3 regions of the Proteiniclasticum sp. C24MP genome follow, and region 3 is predicted to be linked to each of the others. Evidence: predicted binding sites of a transcription regulator. Region 3 holds the regulator's gene; each other region holds the start of a gene.
The links. The regulator NrdR, encoded in region 3, represses ribonucleotide reductase genes. The targets are predictions, from matches to a motif close to CACNANATNTNGTG.
Positions count from the first base shown of each region.

Region 1: ACHAL6_RS05085 (ATP cone domain-containing protein) is a predicted target of NrdR. The motif match lies at 2,731-2,744, and genes of this name have one in related genera.
Region 2: ACHAL6_RS07855 (vitamin B12-dependent ribonucleotide reductase) is a predicted target of NrdR. The motif match lies at 4,349-4,362, and genes of this name have one in related genera.

Region 1 is NZ_JBINJW010000004.1:31,466-38,254, forward strand. Features, by position in the region: gene ACHAL6_RS05080 (VIT and VWA domain-containing protein) at 185-2,572, shown strand; gene ACHAL6_RS05085 (ATP cone domain-containing protein) at 2,756-3,064, shown strand; gene ACHAL6_RS05090 (biotin transporter BioY) at 3,301-3,870, opposite strand; gene ACHAL6_RS05095 (biotin--[acetyl-CoA-carboxylase] ligase) at 3,863-4,843, opposite strand; gene ACHAL6_RS05100 (glutaredoxin domain-containing protein) at 5,071-5,304, shown strand; gene ACHAL6_RS05105 (ABC transporter substrate-binding protein) at 6,011-6,789, shown strand, end outside.
Region 2 is NZ_JBINJW010000008.1:56,652-63,440, forward strand. Features, by position in the region: gene ACHAL6_RS07830 (calcium-translocating P-type ATPase, PMCA-type) at 1-1,068, shown strand, start outside; gene ACHAL6_RS07835 (hypothetical protein) at 1,215-2,255, shown strand; gene ACHAL6_RS07840 (GAF domain-containing protein) at 2,317-2,772, opposite strand; gene ACHAL6_RS07845 (S1 RNA-binding domain-containing protein) at 2,826-3,671, opposite strand; gene ACHAL6_RS07850 (gamma carbonic anhydrase family protein) at 3,664-4,179, opposite strand; gene ACHAL6_RS07855 (vitamin B12-dependent ribonucleotide reductase) at 4,402-6,789, shown strand, end outside.
Region 3 is NZ_JBINJW010000006.1:125,688-132,476, reverse strand. Features, by position in the region: gene pnpS (two-component system histidine kinase PnpS) at 1-1,011, opposite strand, end outside; gene ACHAL6_RS07025 (response regulator) at 1,008-1,709, opposite strand; gene nrdR (transcriptional regulator NrdR) at 1,912-2,403, opposite strand; gene ftsZ (cell division protein FtsZ) at 2,418-3,515, opposite strand; gene ftsA (cell division protein FtsA) at 3,530-4,834, opposite strand; gene ACHAL6_RS07005 (YitT family protein) at 4,965-5,834, opposite strand; gene ACHAL6_RS07000 (ABC-F family ATP-binding cassette domain-containing protein) at 6,003-6,789, opposite strand, start outside.

The DNA of each region.
Region 1 (6,789 bases), on a different contig from region 3:
TCTGAATGCTAGAGGCTGATTCCTTTTGGAATGGCCTCTTCTGCACGAAGCTCAGAAGAAAAGGAAGAGGGTCCAGTGGGATGGTCGGGATTTCTCCCAGAATTAATTGCGTTTTCCCTTTAAACCTGATACCTCAATAGCTTATAATAGAAATAATAGATTGCCTTTCAAGGAGGTACAAAAAATGCTGAAAAAATACGGCCTTTCTACAAGAGACAACAAGAAGGTGAAACTGAACCGTCTTGAAGTCACCGGGAATATCTGTGGAGAGTATATAGAATACACCATTTCCCAGGATTACAAGAACACGACAGGAGACAACATCGAAGGGGTCTACAGCTTTCCCGTGCCCACCACTTCCCTCATAACAGGGATAGAAGTGAATCTGGGTGGAAGAAATCTGAAAGCCATGGTGGAGGAACGCGAAGCGGTTCTCCGGACGCTGGAGGAAAGCAGAGAGGAAGGAATCAATACGCTCACGCTGGAACAGAAGGATGATGAATACTTTACCGTGACCATCGGCAATATTCTCCCCAACGAGAAAGTGAATCTTCGCATCAGCTACATGGATCAGCTGACCTATGAAGATGACACGCTTTCTCTGTATATTCCGTCGGTGGTGGATCCCATCTACTACACGGAAGATGAGGAGGAGGAAGAAGCGGAAGAAGTGGATTTCTATCTGTCCCTTCTGGTGGAGTCCTATTCGGAAATGGAATTCAAATCGCCAAGTCACAAGATCAAGGTGGAAAGAGAAGATGACACCTTATCCAAGATCACGGTGACAAAAGCCCAGACACTGGACCATGACTTCATTCTGACCATGAAGGAAGTGCATCCTCAGATTGCTGCAGGCATGGGCTACAGCTATTATGAAGATGAGATGGAGAAGTCCATTCTCATGCTGAAACTGGCGCCTGTTCTTCCAGACATTCCTGTGGAATATACCACCAACTATTCCTTCATTCTGGATACTTCCGTATCCATGGAGGGGTTCAAGCTGGAAGAGGCGAAAAATGCCGTGCTCATCGCGCTGAGAAGCCTGGATGAGGGCGATACGTTTAATCTCATCGCCTACAACGAGGAAGTGTACAAGTTCTCCAGCGGCGGCAAAGTGAAGTTCACCAAGGAAAACCTGGCTGCAGCCACAGAGTGGATCGAAGGACTCACCACAAGAGAAGGGGACTGCACCTTCGAAGCGGTGAAGGATGCCATAAGAGAAGCAGATGAAGAAGATGCAGAGTGCACCATTTTCCTCTTCACAGATGACAATGTCGTGGATGAGGATGAAGTGCTGGAATATGTGCGGACCAACATCGAAAACAACAGAATCTTCCCCATCGGCATGGATACGGAAGTGAACAGCTTCTTCATCAACAAGCTTGCTGAAGTGGGCAACGGAAGACCTGAATTCATCGATGAAGGGGAAAGAATCGATGACATCATACTGAGACAGTTCAACAGAATTCATAATCCGCAGCTGGATGTGACGGAGATCGATTTCGGAGACATGATCATTGAAAAGACCTATCCGGGAACCATCACCTACCTCTATGACAGAGAACCGTTCACCATCTTCGCCCTGGTGGATGGAAGCATCAGCGGCAGCATCGATATCAAGGGTGTGGTGGATGATGTGGACTATACCATGCACATCGACCTGGATAAGCTTGAAATCGAAGAGAACTCCAAGCTGATTCAGAAGGTGTGGGCAAGAAAGAGAATTGAGTCTCTGGTGGAGAAGGAAAGATTCGCACGCGGCGTGGAACAGGAACAGATCAAGGAGGAGATTCTTGAACTGTCCAAGGAAAATTCCATCATCTCGTCCGAAACCAGCTTCATGATGCTGGAGACCATGGAAGACCCTGTCATGGGTATCGGTCTCAACAGGATTGTGCCTATGGATATGACGGAATCCACCATGAAGAATCTGGCCAGAGGATACTTCCTTGATGAAGCGGCCTACAGCTTTGATGTGAACATCAGAGAGAAGATGGCAACATCGGGAATGACCCATAAAGAAGCGAAAATGGCCATCAAGTATGATCGTGACAATCTCCTGAGAGTACTGGCGAAGAACCAGCAGGCGGACGGATCCTTCCTGGATCTGGGTGAAGAGACGGAGGAGGAGATCCTGGAGACGACGTTAAGAAGTCTTCTGGCATTCCTGGTGGGTACGGAAACCACAGCCATCTATCTGAACAATGTATCAAAAGCGCTGAGATATGTCATGAACACACTGAAAGAGGATGAGAAGCTCATCACAGAAAGAAACTACATGCTCCTGCGCGTCGCTTATGACCTGGCGGAGAAGAAAAATCTCATCAAGGGCAAGACAAGAGACATCAAGGTGGATCTTGTGAGCAAGATTTCCGATCTGAAATACAAGGAATCCCTTGAAGAAGTAGGCGATCTTGTGACCAAGGCATCTCCAGTGCAGAAGAAATTCATCACAGCGGGTACACTGAACATCTCCAAATCCTACGTGGAAAATGCCCATGAGATCTTTGAGATGGACATCCGTTCCAACATCACAACCATCGCCAATATCGCCATAGCAAAAGCCTTATAGAGAGAATATCATGCGGAAACCTGGAACGCTACTGTGTAAGGACGATCCAGGTTTCTTCCCTTTGCACAGGAAATGAGGGTCAGCAGCAATCGCTTCGAAGCGATGAATTCATTTCTCTTTTCCTGCACCACAGGGAGTGATATGTTGTTTACAATTTCACCTATATGTAGTATTATTAGGTGTGTGATAGCACAATATATAGTGGATGGAGATGAGATCGAAATGCAGATGGAGCAGGTAATAGTGATGAAGAAAGACAAGACCATTGAAGCGTTTGATCAGAGAATCCTTGAGGATTCAGTAAAGGAAGTTTTTTCGGCTTCCGGAAAGGAAATATCCGTTTCCCAGATCGAAATGCTGACAGAAGAAGTGATGAAAAAGCTTCAGACCATAGGGAACGAGCTCTATGGAGAAGATATTCATTATGCGGTCATAGACATACTGGAAGAGAACGGCCATGATGAAGAAGCGGTTATCTACAGTGGAAGATAAGAATAGTTGAACTTCATATGCAAAGAAGACAGGGGGAACACTTGAAGCGAGTGTTCTTTTTTTCATGCCTGGAAACTGTGCAGTACTTCTTCGGTTCCATCATAAAGCAGATCCGGTGAGAGAGTCCGCTCTGAAGAAAAACGAGCATGTTGAGAAAGGTCCCTTATGCGGAAGCAGTTCAGCATAAGGGACCTTCTGGTTTTCGTTTTTTTTGGCATCCTCCATGTTTCGCTGTATCAGCGCCTGGAGAAATACGGATGCCTCAGCAGTCTTTCTGATAGCAGTGCGCCGAAGAGACACCACAGGGTATCCATGGGCAGGAAAAGAAGTGCACCATAGCGGATGGCGTCATAAAGAGCCATGGGTGTTCCTGTGAGGATCAGATTCTTCAGGAGATACAGATAGGAGACGCCGAATCCGTAGATCACCACAAGTCCCAGAAGAGCGATGAGGGCCAGTCTGAAGAATCCGATTCTTTCAAGTCTTTCTCTGAGCGCACCCATGATGCTGGCTGCGGCCATGAAGCCCAGGAGATAGCCGAAGGTGGGGGTGAAGATGTATCCGATGCCGCCACCGCCTGTAAAGACCGGTAATCCCATGAGTCCCAGAAGGACGTAGATCAGCTGCGCATAGAATGCCTTTCTGCCTAGAATCAGTGCAGAGATCACCACAAAGACGGTCTGCAGGGAAACAGGGACTACGCCTATGGGGATTCTTATGAATGCCCCTACGGCAGTGAGTACGGAAAAAATCGGAATTATGGCCAGGTCTCTGGTGCTGATTTTTCTCAGCGCTGTTTCATTCATTTCTTATCTCTCTCTTTCTTATGCTGATTTCTCCTGAATTTAAGGTCAGGGTCTTTCCTTCGGATTCGATGATCAGATGTCCTTTACGGCTGAGATCCATAAGTTTTCCGTAGGCGATCTCATTTCCGCGATGGATGGTGATCTCTTCTCCCAGATACAGCATTCTTTTCTTATACTTCCGAAGAAGTTCCTCCGGATTGTCCTTCGTCATGCGCAGATGCTCTTCAAGGCTTCTCAGCAGGTGGCCGATTATTTCGCTGCGTACGGATTTCTTTCCGGTGACCTGATAAAGAGAAGTGGCGATATCCTCCAGTTCTTCGGGAAAGCGCTCTGTATTGACATTGATGCCGATGCCTATGATGAGGCTGCTTAAGGTCCCGGACTCGAATTCGATGGTTCCCTCCGTAAGGATTCCCGATACCTTCAGTCCGTTCAGATACAGATCATTGACCCATTTGATGGCGGTTTCTGTTCCGCAGACCTTGTCCAGTGTTTCCGCGGTGGCTACGGCAGCGGCCAGGGTTGCCAGATCCGTATCATATTTCGTCAGCTCTTTCACCTTCAAAAGGGAGAGATAGATGCCCCCCTGGTCCTGGGAATGGAATGTTTTACCCAAACGTCCTCGCCCGCTGGTCTGAGTATTTGAGAGGACCACGGTATTGTCCGGAAGATCCTTGTGTTCTTTGATATAGGTATTGGTGGAAGGGGTCTCAGTAAGGATCAGTATATTGTGTGTGGAAGAGGATTCTCCCAGATGCATTCTGATTTCGCTTTCTGAAAGATGATCGCTTCCGAGCTCCAGAACATACCCTCTGTTTCGGATGGAAGTGATTTGGTGGCCCTCTTTTCGCAGGGCGTTGACGGATTTCCATATGGCGTTTCGCGATATGCCAAGCTTCGAGGACAGATCATTCCCTGAGAGAATCTTTCCCTTATGTTCTTCCAGCAGAGTCAGTATTTTATCTTTGCTCAAATTTCGATCACTCCTGTCGGTTTCCTATGGCTTCTTATACAGTCTTATTCCTGCATTGAGGAAAAGTTTTCACTTTCTTCAGTATAAGGATTTTGACATCCTGAGTCAACCTGATATGAAAACAAGGTTGACTCAAGGGATGTTGGCAGAGCACGCTGAATCTGATAATATACCCCTATAGGGTATAACTCTATATTCAATTTATAATCTGGAAAGTGAATAGAAGAATGAATCAGGTAACAATCTATACTACACCCACTTGCGTATGGTGCAATCGTGCAAAGTCCTATCTGAGAGAAAACAACATTTCCTTTGTGGAAAAGGATGTTTCAAGAGACCGTGCGGCTGCTACGGAAATGATCAATAAGACCAATCAGATGGGTGTACCGGTGCTGGACATCAACGGAAGCGTCATCATCGGCTTTGATCAGTATGGAATAAACAGACTGCTTGGTCTGTAAAGAGAACAGCTGAAGGATATTCGGAAAAACCGGATGTCCTTTTTTCTTTTTAAGAAAGCTGAAAGGAATCATTAAAAAATGTTAAAAAAATGGCAAGACAACTTGACTTCAGGTGGGACCTCGTGTAATATCGGTTATGGATAAAAAATTAACAATGTATGGTGTGAACCCTATGGTCCTGCATCTGACTGGAGTATCTTTACTGGAAGAGACCTGTTTCAAGGTCCATACGGACAGTTACTATTTCGCACGTCCTTGAGTCAGTAGCACCAGCTTTGTTAAGATTTTCAACGGTGAAGCATATGCTTCAGAATCTATCTTCCTCATTCAAATAAAGTCTCAAAACAATCTAGTGTCAGATTGTTCTGAGGCTTTATTTTTTTAGGATTCTGCCAGATTCTGCAGGGCTGCCTCGGCGTATCAGTGCATGAAAGCTGCATAAAGTGATGTATATTCATTTATAGAATGAAGGAAATCAGAAAATAAAACTGTCTTGTTCATAAAAACTGCAGGATTGTTGCTAATATATTAAGTGTAAACGCTTCAAAAACAGGAAATGTGAAGCGAATAGTGTAAATTGTTCGAAATGAATTAAAATTCATGAGAATGTATATTTATTTAAAACTTCATGCTATAATCAAACATGTTCAAAAAATCAGATGTATGGAAAACGAAGTGAAACCAAAGATGAAAGGAAGTAATGTAAATGAAGAAAATGAAATTCACCGCCCTGATCCTGTCCCTGGTTCTGGTCATGGGTGTTTTAGCCGGATGTGCAGATGGAGGAGAAGAAGTCTCCGAATCAGGAAAGGTCATTCTTAAAGTAGGAACAGAGCCCACTTATCCGCCTTTCGAATTCACCAATGATGCCAATGAAATCATAGGATTCGATATTGACCTGGCCAATGCGCTGGCGGAAAAGATGGACATGGAAGTGGAGATCGTCACCACATCCTTTGATGGAATCTTTACCGGACTCAATGCCGGAAACTACGATGTGATCATCGCAGCCATCAGCATGACACCGAAGAGACTGGAAACCATGCTGTTCAGTGAGCCATACCTATCCAATGGACAGGTCATCGTGACAAACAGTGGAGATGCAAACATCACTTCACAGGAAGAGCTTACCGGAATGAAGGTCGGCGTTCAGCTGGGCACCACAGCGGATACTGCAGCTGAGAAGTATGCGGATGAATACGGATTTGAAGTGAGCAAGTATGATGAGATTCTTCAGACCTTCTCCGCCATGAAGGCAGGACATGTGGACGCCATTGCGGTGGACTATGCCGTGGCCATCGAATATGTGCAGCTGGACCCTGAAAGCTACCAGATTTCTGATGTGATGCTCACCAACGAACCCATCGCCATCGCCATCAAGCAAGACAATGTGGATCTTCAGGAGAAGATCAATAATGCAATGGAAGAAATCAGAGCGGATGGTACCCTGAAGAGCATTTCAGAAGAATGGCTTGGAGGAGACTA
Region 2 (6,789 bases), on a different contig from region 3:
ATGATCACCGGTGACCATAAGAATACTGCAGTTGCCATAGCCAAGGAGCTGGGTATCGCAGATGATATCGGTCAGGCCATGACCGGTGCTGAAATCGACGAACTCTCCGATGAAGAGTTCGCTGAAAAAATCAACAATTACAGAGTCTTTGCCAGAGTTTCACCGGATCATAAGGTGAAAATCGTCAAAGCCTTCAAGAAACAGGGCAACATCGTGTCTATGACCGGTGACGGCGTTAACGATGCGCCATCACTGAAACATGCAGACATAGGTGTAGCCATGGGCATCACCGGTACAGACGTATCAAAAGGCGCGGCGGATATGATTCTGACAGATGACAACTTTACAACCATCGTTGCAGCCATTGAAGAAGGAAGAAATATCTACAACAACATCAAGAAAGCCGTAATCTTCCTGCTTTCATGTAACCTTGGAGAAATCGTGGCGATTTTCGTATCGGTACTCTTCTCCTTCGCGATTCCACTGCTCCCTACTCAGATCCTCTGGGTGAATCTGGTTACAGATACGCTTCCAGCGATCTCATTAGGAGTAGACCCTGGAGACCCGGATGTAATGAAGAAAGAGCCAAGAGATCCGAAGGAAAGCTTTTTCGCACGAGGTGCAGGAATCAGAGCAATCATCGGAGGACTTCTCATCGGTTCCCTTACTTTGCTTGCATTCGCCATAGGCCTTGAAGAGCGGGGTTCTTCCCTTTTCGAATCTGCCGATGCGCCGGAAGATGTCCTGATTTATGCCAGAACCATGGCTTTTGTCGTACTGGCCACATCACAGCTTTTCTATTCACTGACCATGAGAAGCGAAACAAAATCCATATTCCAGGTGGGATTCTTCAAGAACAAGTATCTTCTTCTGTCAATCATTGCAGGAACAGGACTACAGTTCGGATTGATCTCCATCCCATTCCTGGCAGAAGCGTTTAAAGTCATCGCACTGCCGCTGAATGACTGGCTCATCGTCTTTGGTTTATCCCTGCTGCCTCTCCTAGCCAATGAGATCATCAAGATTTTCATGAGAGCGTACAGAAAAAAGAACAATCTTCCACTGTAGCATAGGAAAGACCCCCCTGAAGCATACATGACAGGCTTCAGGGGGGTGTTATCTTCCGCAGGAATAAATACATACACATCTTTTATCGTCTGTGATATTATTATGAGTACGGAAATTATATTTTTTTATTCAGCAAAGGAGCAAGTATGGAACAGATTAAAAGACTCATCGGACTAAGAAAAGAAGCGGTACTTCTCGACTCATGGCTCTATATCCTGAAGGCGATGCTCGCCATAGGAACAGGATATGTTTTCGGCATGATGTTCGATGTGACAAGACTTGATATGATTTCAGTCCTTCTGGGTGTCATGTATAATCTTGAGGCAACAAACATTTCGGCTGTGAAAGGCGGCGTCAATCAGCTGCTTGCATCATTTCTTGGTGCCGTCACAACAGGAATTCTTGTCTATTTTCTGGGTGTGAACATTCTCACCATCATGCTGGGAATGGGACTTACACTGTATATGGCACTGAAGATTGACTACAGGGCAGTATCCCCTGTTGCCATCTTCACCAGCATCTACATGACGCAGTTTATTCAGAGTGATGCCATGGGCAATCCAAGCATTCTTCTGACGATCAGACTCCGTATGCTGGCATTGGGACTGGGTGTTCTCATCGCAATCATCTTCAACCTGATTTTTTCTTTCTTCTATTATCGGAAGATCACAAGAAAAAGACTGGAGTTTGTAAGACTCAAGCTGGAAAACATCATGTCCCTGACCTATGATTATCTGATGGATCATGAAAATCCGGAGAAAATGAGCTACAATATGCCTTTTAGCCATGTCTTCGCAGATATCGAAATTGTCACGAATAATATCGAGGCGTTGAAGAAAGAACCCCTGATTCCACTGAATGTCATGCAGAAGAAGAACCTGAAGACGGCAGAAGAAGTGATCCGGAGACTGAAAGTCATGACGCACCTGGCTTATGACAGCTGCTATACAAAAGACACCTATAAAGTGATTGTGCAGGAGCATGATTTAATGGAGTTCAGAAAATTCACGGAAGAACTGAAAAATCTCGATTTCCTGAAAACGAGCGAGGAGGATGAGGTGAAGTATATGCCTCATCTGAAGATTTATCCTTCTGAGGATTCCGAAGGTGCTATGAGGATCTTTGAAACTCTGGACCTGCTGTATACCGAATTCAATACCATCGTGGAACTGCAGAAGAAAATGTGAAAAAAAGATTGAGCCGAAGAAAAACGGCTCAATCTTTTTTCATGAAGATGTTGTGTCTGATTTACAGAGATTTTTCCAGAATCGCTACGAGTTCTTCCATATAGGTCTTCTCAAGATCCGTGAACCTTGATAGAGAGGGGCTGTCGATGTCCAGTACGCCGAAGACTTCTCCCTCTTTACAGATTGGCACCACCAGTTCGGAACGGGATGCGGAATCACAAGCGATATGGTTGTCAAGGGCCAGTACGTCGTCCACCATCTGGGTTTTCCTTTCCTTCACACTGGTTCCGCATACTCCAGAGCCGATCTCAATGCGGTTGCAGGCGGGCTTCCCCTGGAAAGGTCCGAGGAGCAGTTCCCCTTCCTTCATGAGGTAGAATCCGACCCAGTTGATATCATCCATGTACATATTGATCACAGCGCTGATATTGGCCAGATTCGCCAAGGTGTCTGTTTCGTTTTTCAGCTGTGCCTTGACGAAGAGAAGTGCGCTCTTCATTTTCTTTTCTCTGCTCATTCCTGTAGGATTTGCTGTTTCTATCAATTTATGTCCTCCTCCGTGTAGGGTCTCTATTTCAGATGGGTTCCCTTTTCATCCTGTCTGATCAGTCCTTTTTTCATCAGATTTCCCAGAGAAATCTTGAAGTAGTTCTTGCTGCTGTTGAACTGCTTTCTGATTTCATCCGGTGTGGACTTATCATTGTAAGGCATGAATCCGTCATGTTCCTTCAGATAATCAAGGATTGTATCAGAGAGCTCCTCTTTCGCCTCGATCATTTTCTTTCTGGGGGTGAAGCTGATCCTTCCATCTTCAAGGACTCTCTTGATGGTTCCTGTGACTCTGTCTCCAGGATTGATGTCCGTGAAGTATTCATTCTTCAGCACGATGCCCATATATTTCTCTTCAATGGCCACTTCCAGTGTGCCGTTGGTCTGTTTATCATACACGATGCCAGTGACGGTCTCCCCCACCTGATACTGTTCTTCTTCAGGGATATCCAGGTATCTGCCGACTTCTGTGGAAGCTGCCAGACGACCGGTCTTATCCTCATAGATGAATACAAGGTATTCGTTTCCGGGCACCATGGTGTATTTCATTTCTCTTTTCGGTACCAGAATATCTCTTTCCAGTCCGAAATCCATGAACGCACCGAACTCGGTTACGGAAGTTACTTTAAGCACTGCAAAATTATCTACAGTAACCTTAGGCTTTTTCATGGTTGCAATGAGTCTGTCCTTGGAATCCCTGTAAATGAACACCTGGACTTCGTCCCCTATTTTCGGGGTGTCCCCGACGATGTTCCCATTGGGAAGTAGAATATCATCTGAAGTGTTCCCTGTCTCCTTGTCCAGATAAAGTCCGAAGGAAGCTTCTCGCTTCACCTTCAACATATTGTAATCGCCAAACTTAATCATTTCTGTCTCCTTTATGCTCCATCGCATAGTCAAAATAGTGCTTTGCCGAGTTTTCTAATTTCACGATTTCTTCAATCGTCAATTTTCTTACGAATTTTGCAGGTCTTCCCATCCACAGTTCTCCCTCAGGAATCTTTTTTCCTTCCGTAACAAGGCTCCCTGCCCCGATCATGGTGTTTTTACCGATTTCAGAACCGTTCAGAAGGATACTGCCCATACCGATGATGGAATTTCCCAAGATGGATGCGCCATGTATGATACATCCATGCCCAATAGTCACATGATCTCCGATGGTCAGCGTCAGTCCCTTGTCTGTGTGGAGGATGGAATTGTCCTGTATATTGGTTTGTCTGCCAATGCGTATGGGCGCTACATCCCCGCGGATCACCGTACCATACCAGACGGAAGATTGTTCGCCTATTCTGATATCTCCTATGAGTGTCGCATTTTCCGCAATAAAACAATTTTCCTGTATTTCGGGTCTGACCCCTTTAAATTCTTTAATCATCATACCTCATTTTCCTCAAATTTTGTAAGTTCAGTGCAAATTTATCCGATGAAACACGCTTTCCCTTGGTCTTTTTGAGTTCTTTTAAATCCTGTAATTTCTTTTCCCCTTTTTTTCGCGTTGTCAAGTTGTTAAATATCTACATATTGTGTTTTTGAGTATTGCTTTGCACAACATATAGTATTATACTTAATTCATCGTCAATTATTTGGGAGGTTAGCAATGAAGGATATTAAAGACTTGTTCAAACGTTATTATACTAAAGAGCTGGATAATAATAAAGACAAAACTGTTTATGACTTATTTGACTGGAGCAAGAGAGATGTTCTCTTGAAAAACCATAAGACCGGCAAAGTCATTGTGGAAATGAAAGGACTGGAATTTCCTGCTCATTATTCGCAGAATGCCGTGGACATCATCGCTTCGAAGTATTTCAGAAGAGCTGGTGTAAACAATGAATCCGGTTATGAGGATTCCATGAAGATGGTCGCGCATAGAATGGTTTCTTTCTGGATGGAATCTCTGGCAGATGAAGGCATCATCAAGACACAGGATGAAAAGGACATATTCTATGATGAAATGGTATACGGTCTTCTGAATCAGATGTACGCCCCGAACTCTCCTCAGTGGTTCAACACAGGACTGAAGCAGAGCTACGGCATCACAGGTGGTCAGAATGACCTGTACTACTATGATCCGAAGCAGAAGAAAGTCGTGAAATCACAGGACACCTATACAAGAACACAGGCATCTGCCTGTTTCATCCTATCCATTGAAGACAAGCTTCTGGGAGAACATTCCATTTCTGAACAGTATGTTGCAGAAACAAAGCTTTTCAAAGGCGGATCCGGTACTGGAACAAACTTCTCCAATATCAGAGCCGTTGGTGAGAAACTCACAGGCGGAGGCGTTTCATCAGGACTTATGAGCTTCCTGAAAGGCCTTGACAGAAATGCCGGAGCAATCAAGTCAGGCGGAACCACAAGAAGAGCAGCCAAGATGGTCTGTCTTGATGTGGACCACCCTGAAATCGAACAGTTCATCCTCTGGAAAGCGAAGGAAGAAGATAAGGTCCGCGCTCTGGCGAAGATGGGATATGATGCTGACATAGACGGAGAAGCATACGAAACCGTATCCGGTCAGAATTCAAACAACTCTTTACGTATCTCTGATGAATTCATGAGAAAAGTGAAGAATCTGGAGAATGATCCTGATGCAACAATCACCCTCAGAGGTAGAGTGGATGATTCCGTAAACAGAGAGATCAAAGTCTCCAAGCTATGGGAAGAGTTCAACGATGCCGCCTGCAGATCCGCAGATCCGGCACCTCAGTTCACTGACACATTCAATGCCTGGCATACATGCCCTGCAGGGGAAGATGGTGATCTATGGGCAAAGCACAACAGTCTGAATTCCACAAATCCATGCGGAGAATACGCATTCCTGGATGATACAAGCTGTAACCTTGCCTCACTGAACGTCTACAGATTCTATGATGTGGAGAAGAACCTGCTTGATGTCAAGGGTCTGAAGCATATGATCGGACTGAATCAGCTGCTTCTGGAATCCTCCATCAACTGGGGACAGTTCCCTACTGTGGATATTGCAAGAAAGACCTATATGTTCAGAACAACAGGTCTTGGTATTGCGAACATCGCCTCACTGCTTATGGCTTTAGGCCTTCCTTATGACTCGGATGAAGCAAGAGCGCTGTCAGCGGGTATCATGGGACTGATTACAGGGGAAAGCTACAAGGTTTCCGCTCTGATGGCAAAAGCGGTTGGACCCTTTGAAAAGTATGATCTGAACAGCAAGTACATGAACAGAGTCATCAGAAACCATGCAAGAGTGGCTGGCGCTCTGGATAGTGACCTGGAAGAGCTTCACTATGAGCCCATCAGAATCAACCATGGTCTTCTTATGGAACTCGGCCAGACAGAACTTTCAGATGTTCTGAAAGAGTCCTGGGCGGATGCGGTGAATCACGGTGAACAGTTCGGATACAGAAATGCTCAGGTAAGTGTCATTGCGCCAACAGGTACGATTTCCTTCGCCATGGACTGTGCAGCCACATCCATTGAACCTTTCTTCTCCCACGTAGTCTACAAGAAGCTTGTAGGCGGCGGATTCATGACCATCGCCAACCCTATTGTGGAAGTGGCGCTTAAGAACCTTGGCTACACCAAGGAAGAAATCAAGGACATCATGGCCTACATCGGAAGAGAAGAAGATGGTATGGTTGCTGACGGAAAGATCGAGGGTGCACCTCATCTGAAGGAAGAACATTATCCGATCTTTGATACAGCTAATGTATGCGGAACAGGAAAGAGATTCATCCAGCACTATGGGCATGTGCTCATGGTTGCAGCCTTGACTCCTCTTGTATCAGGTGCAATCTCAAAAACTGTTAACCTGCCAAACAGTGCCACTGTGGAAGATTTCAAGGAAGTCCATATCCGTTCATGGGAAACTGGTGTGAAGGGAATTTCACTCTACAGAGACGGTTCCAAGTTCGCACAACCGCTGAATACCAAGATCGATCATCATGATGAGAATCTGGAACTGGAAAATCTCACTTATGATGCGCTTCTGGAGTACGCCAGAGAAGCG
Region 3 (6,789 bases):
CTTTTTCAAGTCCGTAATATCTTCCAGCACAACAACTGTACCAACCCTCAGCACACGATCTCCGTATATTTCAGCAGATTTGATCCGGATGTCTTTTCTGATCGGTTTTTCAATGCGGACTTCCACTGCATCTTTTTCTGTTTCGAGCATGAAAATCAGATCTCTCAGTTCTTTGATATCATAAATGTTTTTACCGATGACATCACCGTATATTCCGAAGAGTTCCTTGCAGAACGGGTTGATCATGATGATCTGATCCTGATTATCATATGCAAACACACCTGAATTCATACTCTTTAGTATTGCTTCCAATCGGTTCTGCTTATCCTGATTTTCTAGAAATGTACTTTCAAGTCGCGCTGCCATATTGTTGAAGTTTATGCCAAGCTTACCCAATTCAGCGTCTCTTCTGACACTGACTCTTCTTGTATATTCACCATTTGCTATCCGCTCTGTGGCAAAGGTCATTTCGTTGATTGGTTCAACCAGATAATTCGAAATTCTCTGAGCAAGGAAATAAGCCAGTCCGATTACCAGCACAAATGCCACTGCCATATACTTGGTGAACTGGTTTCCCAAATCCAGAGATCCGGATTCCATGGAGCTTCGAATATATCTGCCATCCGGAAGAAGATTTGCAAAATAAACCATCTGAATCCCTAAGGATTCCGAAACCCTTACATCGGAGCCTGTTCCATAAGAAAAAGCATCCACGATCTCTTTTCTGAGCAGATGGTTTTCAAAAGTTTCTTTTCCAGATGAATCAAAAATCACATTCCCTCTTTCATCAATCAGCGTCATCCGAAAGGACTTGTTCGCACTTCTCAATAAAATGATCGGATCGATGTCCGTAGCCTCCATATAATTCATCAGGACTTCATTGTTCGTCTCGAGTTTATCGGACACGAGTTCCAGTTTCTGCAGGTTGGAAATGATGAGAAAGGCGGAGGTCAGAAAGAACATCGCCACTATAATACTCGCCAGAAAAGTCGTTATGATCCTTCTGCTCATAATTCCAGATCATTGAACCGGTAACCGATTCCCCTCACGGTTTCAATGTACACAGGGTTTTTATCATCATCTTCCAGTTTCTGCCTCAAGTGCCTTATGTGGACATCCACCGTTCTTGTCTCACCGACATATTCGTAGCCCCAGATTTTATCTAATAGAAGGTCTCTCTTCAGAACCTTTCCTCTGTTTTTGATCAGTATATCAAGGAGTTCATACTCCTTTAAAGTCAGATCGACCTTCACATTGCTTTTTGTGACCAGATGCTTGTCGTAATCGATTGTGACATCAGAAAATGTGAATATCGAAGATTCTTCCAGTTCTGTGCCTGTTCTTCTGAGAACGGCTTTAATACGAGCAAGAAGTTCTCTCACAGAGAACGGCTTAGTGATATAATCATCTGCACCCAGCTCCAGACCCAGAATTTTATCAATCTCCTCTGATTTTGCTGTGAGCATGATAATGGGAATATGCTTCGTCGCATCATCTTTTCTCAGTTTTCTGCATACTTCCAGACCATCCATCATCGGAAGCATCACATCAAGTAAAATCAGTGTGGGTTTTTCTGTTTTTGCGGATTTTATTCCATCTGTTCCATTATATGCTTCTATCGCATCATATCCTGCACTTTCCAGGTTATAGCGAATGAGTTCAACAATATGTTCTTCGTCATCAATAATCAGCACTTTATCTTTAGCCATAAAGCCATTCACTCCCTTTCTATTCTCTTTAATTTAACCATAAAGACAAATTCATTACAATTGAATAACACCCAATTTACCTAGAATTAACGCGAATCGCGATTTCTCTCGCTGTAAGCTGTTTCCCATAAATTACCGCATACAACAAAAAGTGCCACATATCATCATTTCTGATTCTATATCGCACATCAATGTTATTGTATTATAGTTTATTGTTTTTCTTTTTCGACTCGTTCACTTTTTCATTTCCCATCAGATTCTTGATTTCAGTCAGGAACGTATTGATGTCTTTGAACTGTCTGTACACTGAAGCAAATCTGACATAAGCTACCTCGTCCACTTCCTTCAAACGGTCCATAACCATTTCTCCAATTTCTTCGGAGGATATTTCCGAGATCATGCTATTGGAGATGGTTCTTTCGATGTCTGAAGCGATTTCTTCAATCTGAAATCTTGAAACCGGACGTTTCTGGCATGCTCTAATAAGCCCTACGATAATTTTATTCTTATCGAAGTTCTCTCTGCTGTCATCTTTCTTCACAACCAAAATCGGGATATCTTCCACTTTCTCAAATGTTGTATATCTCTTACCACAGGAGAGACATTCTCGCCTTCTCCTTATTGCAGAATTATCTTCAATTGCCCTTGAATCGATGACCTTACTCTCAGGAAAAGTGCAAAACGGGCATTTCATGGGCTACACCTCAATTACTTATTGTATCTGTTTCTCAGGAAAGCTGGAATCTCCAGCTGATCTTCAGCAGTCTCCAGATCCTTGCTCTCGCCTTCTGCTTCCAGTTTAACTTCTTCTTTCACTTCAGGCTTCTTCTCTTCTTCTCTGGTGTATACTTTAACCTCATCAAAGCCTGTGGCGATAACAGTAATCTTGATCTCATCTTTCAGCTTAGGATCAATGACAGCACCGAAGATGATGTTCGCATCCTGGTCAGCTGCATCTTTTACAACTTCTGCCGCTTCATTGATTTCAAGAAGAGACAGGTCATCTCCACCCGTTACATTCAGGAGAATGCCAGTGGCTCCGTCAATCTTAGTTTCAAGCAGTGGTGAAGAAATCGCCTGTTTGACCGCATCAACCGCTTTATTCTCACCTTTACCATAACCAACACCCATATGTGCCAGTCCTTTATTCAGCATAATTGTTCTGACATCATTAAAGTCAAGATTAACAAGACCGTTTTCTGTAATCAGGTCCGTAATCCCCTGGACACCTTGTCTTAAAACATCATCCGCTTTGTTGAAAGCTTCTTTGAATGTTGTTCTCTTGTCCACGATCATAAGCAGTCTTTCATTTGGAATCGTAACCAATGAGTCCACTTTTTCCTTGAGCTTCTGAATACCTACATCAGCATTCTTCATTCTGGTCTTACCTTCGAAGTTAAACGGCTTTGTAACCACTCCAACAGTGAGAATCCCCATGGATCTGGCGATATCAGCAACTACCGGTGTAGCACCTGTCCCTGTTCCACCACCCATTCCAGCAGTAATAAAGACCATATCAGCACCCTTCAGCGCTGCCATGATTTCTTCTTTTGACTCTTCCGCCGCTTTCTCTCCGATTTCCGGATTCGCACCTGCTCCTAGTCCTTTAGTGAGTTTTTCTCCGATCTGAATCTTATGCGTAGCATTGGACTGTAGAAGTGCCTGTTTATCTGTATTGATCGAGATAAAGTCTACATCCCCTAACCCTTCTGTTATCATTCTATTGACAGCGTTGTTTCCTCCGCCGCCGCAACCTACTACCTTTATTTCTGCTGGGCCCTGAATCTGAAAATCAAAATCTAACACGATTTAATTCCCCCTTATTTATTAATAATCTTATTTTTAAAATTTATGAACCATTCACGGATTTTATCGAAAAAGTTCTCTTCTTCCAGATAATCGTCATCTGAATCATATCCGCCCTCAGTATCCGTTTCCTTCTGTGTCTTGAACTGATTCTGATATTTCCTGAAAAAATCTTCGTCGCTCATGGCTTCCTTACTTCTCTCATCAACACTTTCATTATCCGACCTGACCATTTCATCTATGGCCCCTTTGCAATGAATCGCAGTCAACAAATGATAGGCTAATCCACCAGATTGGATGTTAAACACACTATCATCCCTTATTATATCAGATGTAACAAAATTTGTGGACTTATTCATCGTAGATTTATATAATTTATTGATATTGGTGAATCCGCATAAACCACCACCATAAATCACGACTTTTTTTATCCCTTCGTCCGCCGCATATTTTTCACAGAAACGCTCAACGAATGACATAATTTCCTCAACTCTGGCTTTGATGATTTCTTCAATGAGATTGTATTTTTCATCATCTAACGTCAGCTGATCTTTCGCATATCCTTTTTTCACTTCTTCCGCTTCAAGAAGTGATGTCTTCATGACTATGGCGATATCTCTGGTTATGCTCTTTCCACCCAGATTAATCACATCAGAGTCCACCAGTCGATTGTCCTTGAAAAGAGTGGCTCTGGTCATGTTCGCACCGGTATCAACTAATATGGCGCCATTCTGAAGATCTCTTCTGGAAAGAAGCAGGCTTGATGCCGCAACGCTTCCAAGTCCAGTTCCTGCCACTTTCAGCTTGGCATTGGCCATGGCATCATAAATGGATTCAACATATTCCTTTTTCGCAGTGACCAGCTGCGCTCTTATATCCAGATGTCTTCCTTTTACTCCTAATGGATCCTTATATGCTGTGTCATCCACATAGTATTTATTTACAATAACATCCACAATCTCTTCATCCGGTTCCAGCGAAATGAGCTGAGCCCCATCAAGAGCCTTATCTATCTCATACTGGGTAACCTCATCGCTTATAACCGATGCGTGACCTTGTGTGTCTATCAGTTTGACATATTCCGGCTGAATGCATACAAATGCGGTAGAAATATTTCTTGAAATTTTGACTTCAAGTTTATTTATCACTTTTTTGATTGCGCTGCTCAAAGCTTTGATATCTGTAATGCCGTTCTTATCCGTTCCCTGTGATTCAACAACGGATCCATACATAAGGGTATTATCCTGCAACGAAGATGCAGATGCTTTTATATACTGAGTACCGATATCAAGCCCTATTATAAAGTTGTCCGTTTGCACTGTAGCATACCTCCCTAAAAAATATATAATTCAATTATACATTCTATTCTTCAATAATTAAAACAAAATTCAATAATTAATAATTTATTTCACATAATTCATTCAATTCTGTAACTTTTGCGCGATTTCTTCAAGCCAGAGGACTTTCAGTGGATGCGCTTGATACTTCAGCCACAATGTTCACAGATATGAAAGCCTGAGGATCCACTTTACGAATGTAGAGCTTCAGCTTGATGAAGTCTCTTCTGGTCAGTATGGTCAGAATAATTTCTGTATCCTTTCCCGTAAAGCCACCTCTTCCATTCAGAAGTGTAGCCCCTCTTTTCATGTCGTTGATCAGATACTTCATGATGAGGTTTCTTTTCTCACTTATGATCATGACTTCTCTGCGGTAGGTGATTCCATCAATGACTTTATTGATGATCTCACCGGTGAGATATACGGAAAGAAGCTGGTACAGACCAATTTCAATTCCGAATACGACCATGGAAAAGAGAGTCACCAGAATATCGGTGGCTACAATACAATTCACCTGATCCAGATACGTGAACTTAGATATGATTTTCCCAATGAGACTGGTACCACCAATGGATGCATTTCTGTTGAGAATGATTCCTACGCCCATTCCCATAAGAGCACTTCCGAAAATTGTGGCAAGCATCAGATTGTCAGTAAGTGGTCCGAAATAAAGATATCTTTCCATTATGAATACCACAAAAGAAAGGCCTAGAGAGGAGAACAGTGTTTTTGCTCCAAAACTTGTGCCTATGAGCATGAATGCAGTTATGAAAAGCATCCCGTTAATAAGAATCATGAGAAGTCCGCTGTTTATACCTGTTAGATGATTGATCACAAGAGCTATGCCTTGTGCCCCTCCCGCAGCAAGCCTGTTGGGAGTGAAAATATAAACGATGGAAGCTGCTGTAAGAATGATTCCAAAGAAAATCAGAGTATAATCCTTCAGTTGCGTCTTTTTCAGTGATTGTGTTTCATTTTTCAAATCTAACCCCATTCTAGAGACATTATCATCTCAACTATACCTATTCTTTTTCTAATATAACGCTTTTCTGTAAACATTTCCATAGGTACCGTGATTATATTTCTTTCATTATAAATAATATGCTGCCTGGCAAAAACCCCGAATGCATATGCATTCGGGGTTACCTCTTTATGAAACTTTTCTTTCTTCCCTGTTTTCGATATATTCATCGAAACTGCAGAGTTTATCAAAGAAGCTCTCTGGAGTGACTTCAATGACACGGTTGGCTACTGTCTGGCTGAACTGATGGTCATGACTTGAAAAGAGCAGCACTCCTTTGAAATCGATGAGCCCGTTATTGACAGCAGTAATGGACTCCAGGTCCAGATGATTCGTTGGCTGATCGACAATCAGAAGATTTGCTGTTGAAAGCATCAGCTTTGAAAGCATACATCTCACTCTTTCTCCACCAGAAAGCACATTGGCTTCTTTCAGAGCCTCTTCTCCTGAAAACAGCATTCTGCCCAGGAATCCTCGCAAATAACTTTCGCTTTTCTCTTCAGAGTACTGTCTCATCCAGTCCACAAGGTTGAGACTGATATCGTTGAAGTACTTACCATTGTCCCTAGGAAAATATCCTTTGGTGATGGTCACTCCATATCTGTAGGAACCGCTGTCTGGTTCCATTTCCCCTGCCAGGATCTTGAAGAGTGTACTTACTGAAATATCATTTCCAGCAAATGCGATTTTATCTTCTCTGCCGACAATGAAAGATACATTGTCCAGCACTTTTACTCCATCTATGGATTTTGTAAGGTTTTCCACGATGAGGATATCATTCCCTGGTTCTCTTTCAGGTTTGAATCCTACGAAGGGATATCTTCTGTTTGATACTGCTATATCATCCAAAGTAATCTTATCCAGCAGCTTCTTCCTTGAAGTAGCCTGCTTCGATTTTGACGCATTTGCGGAGAAT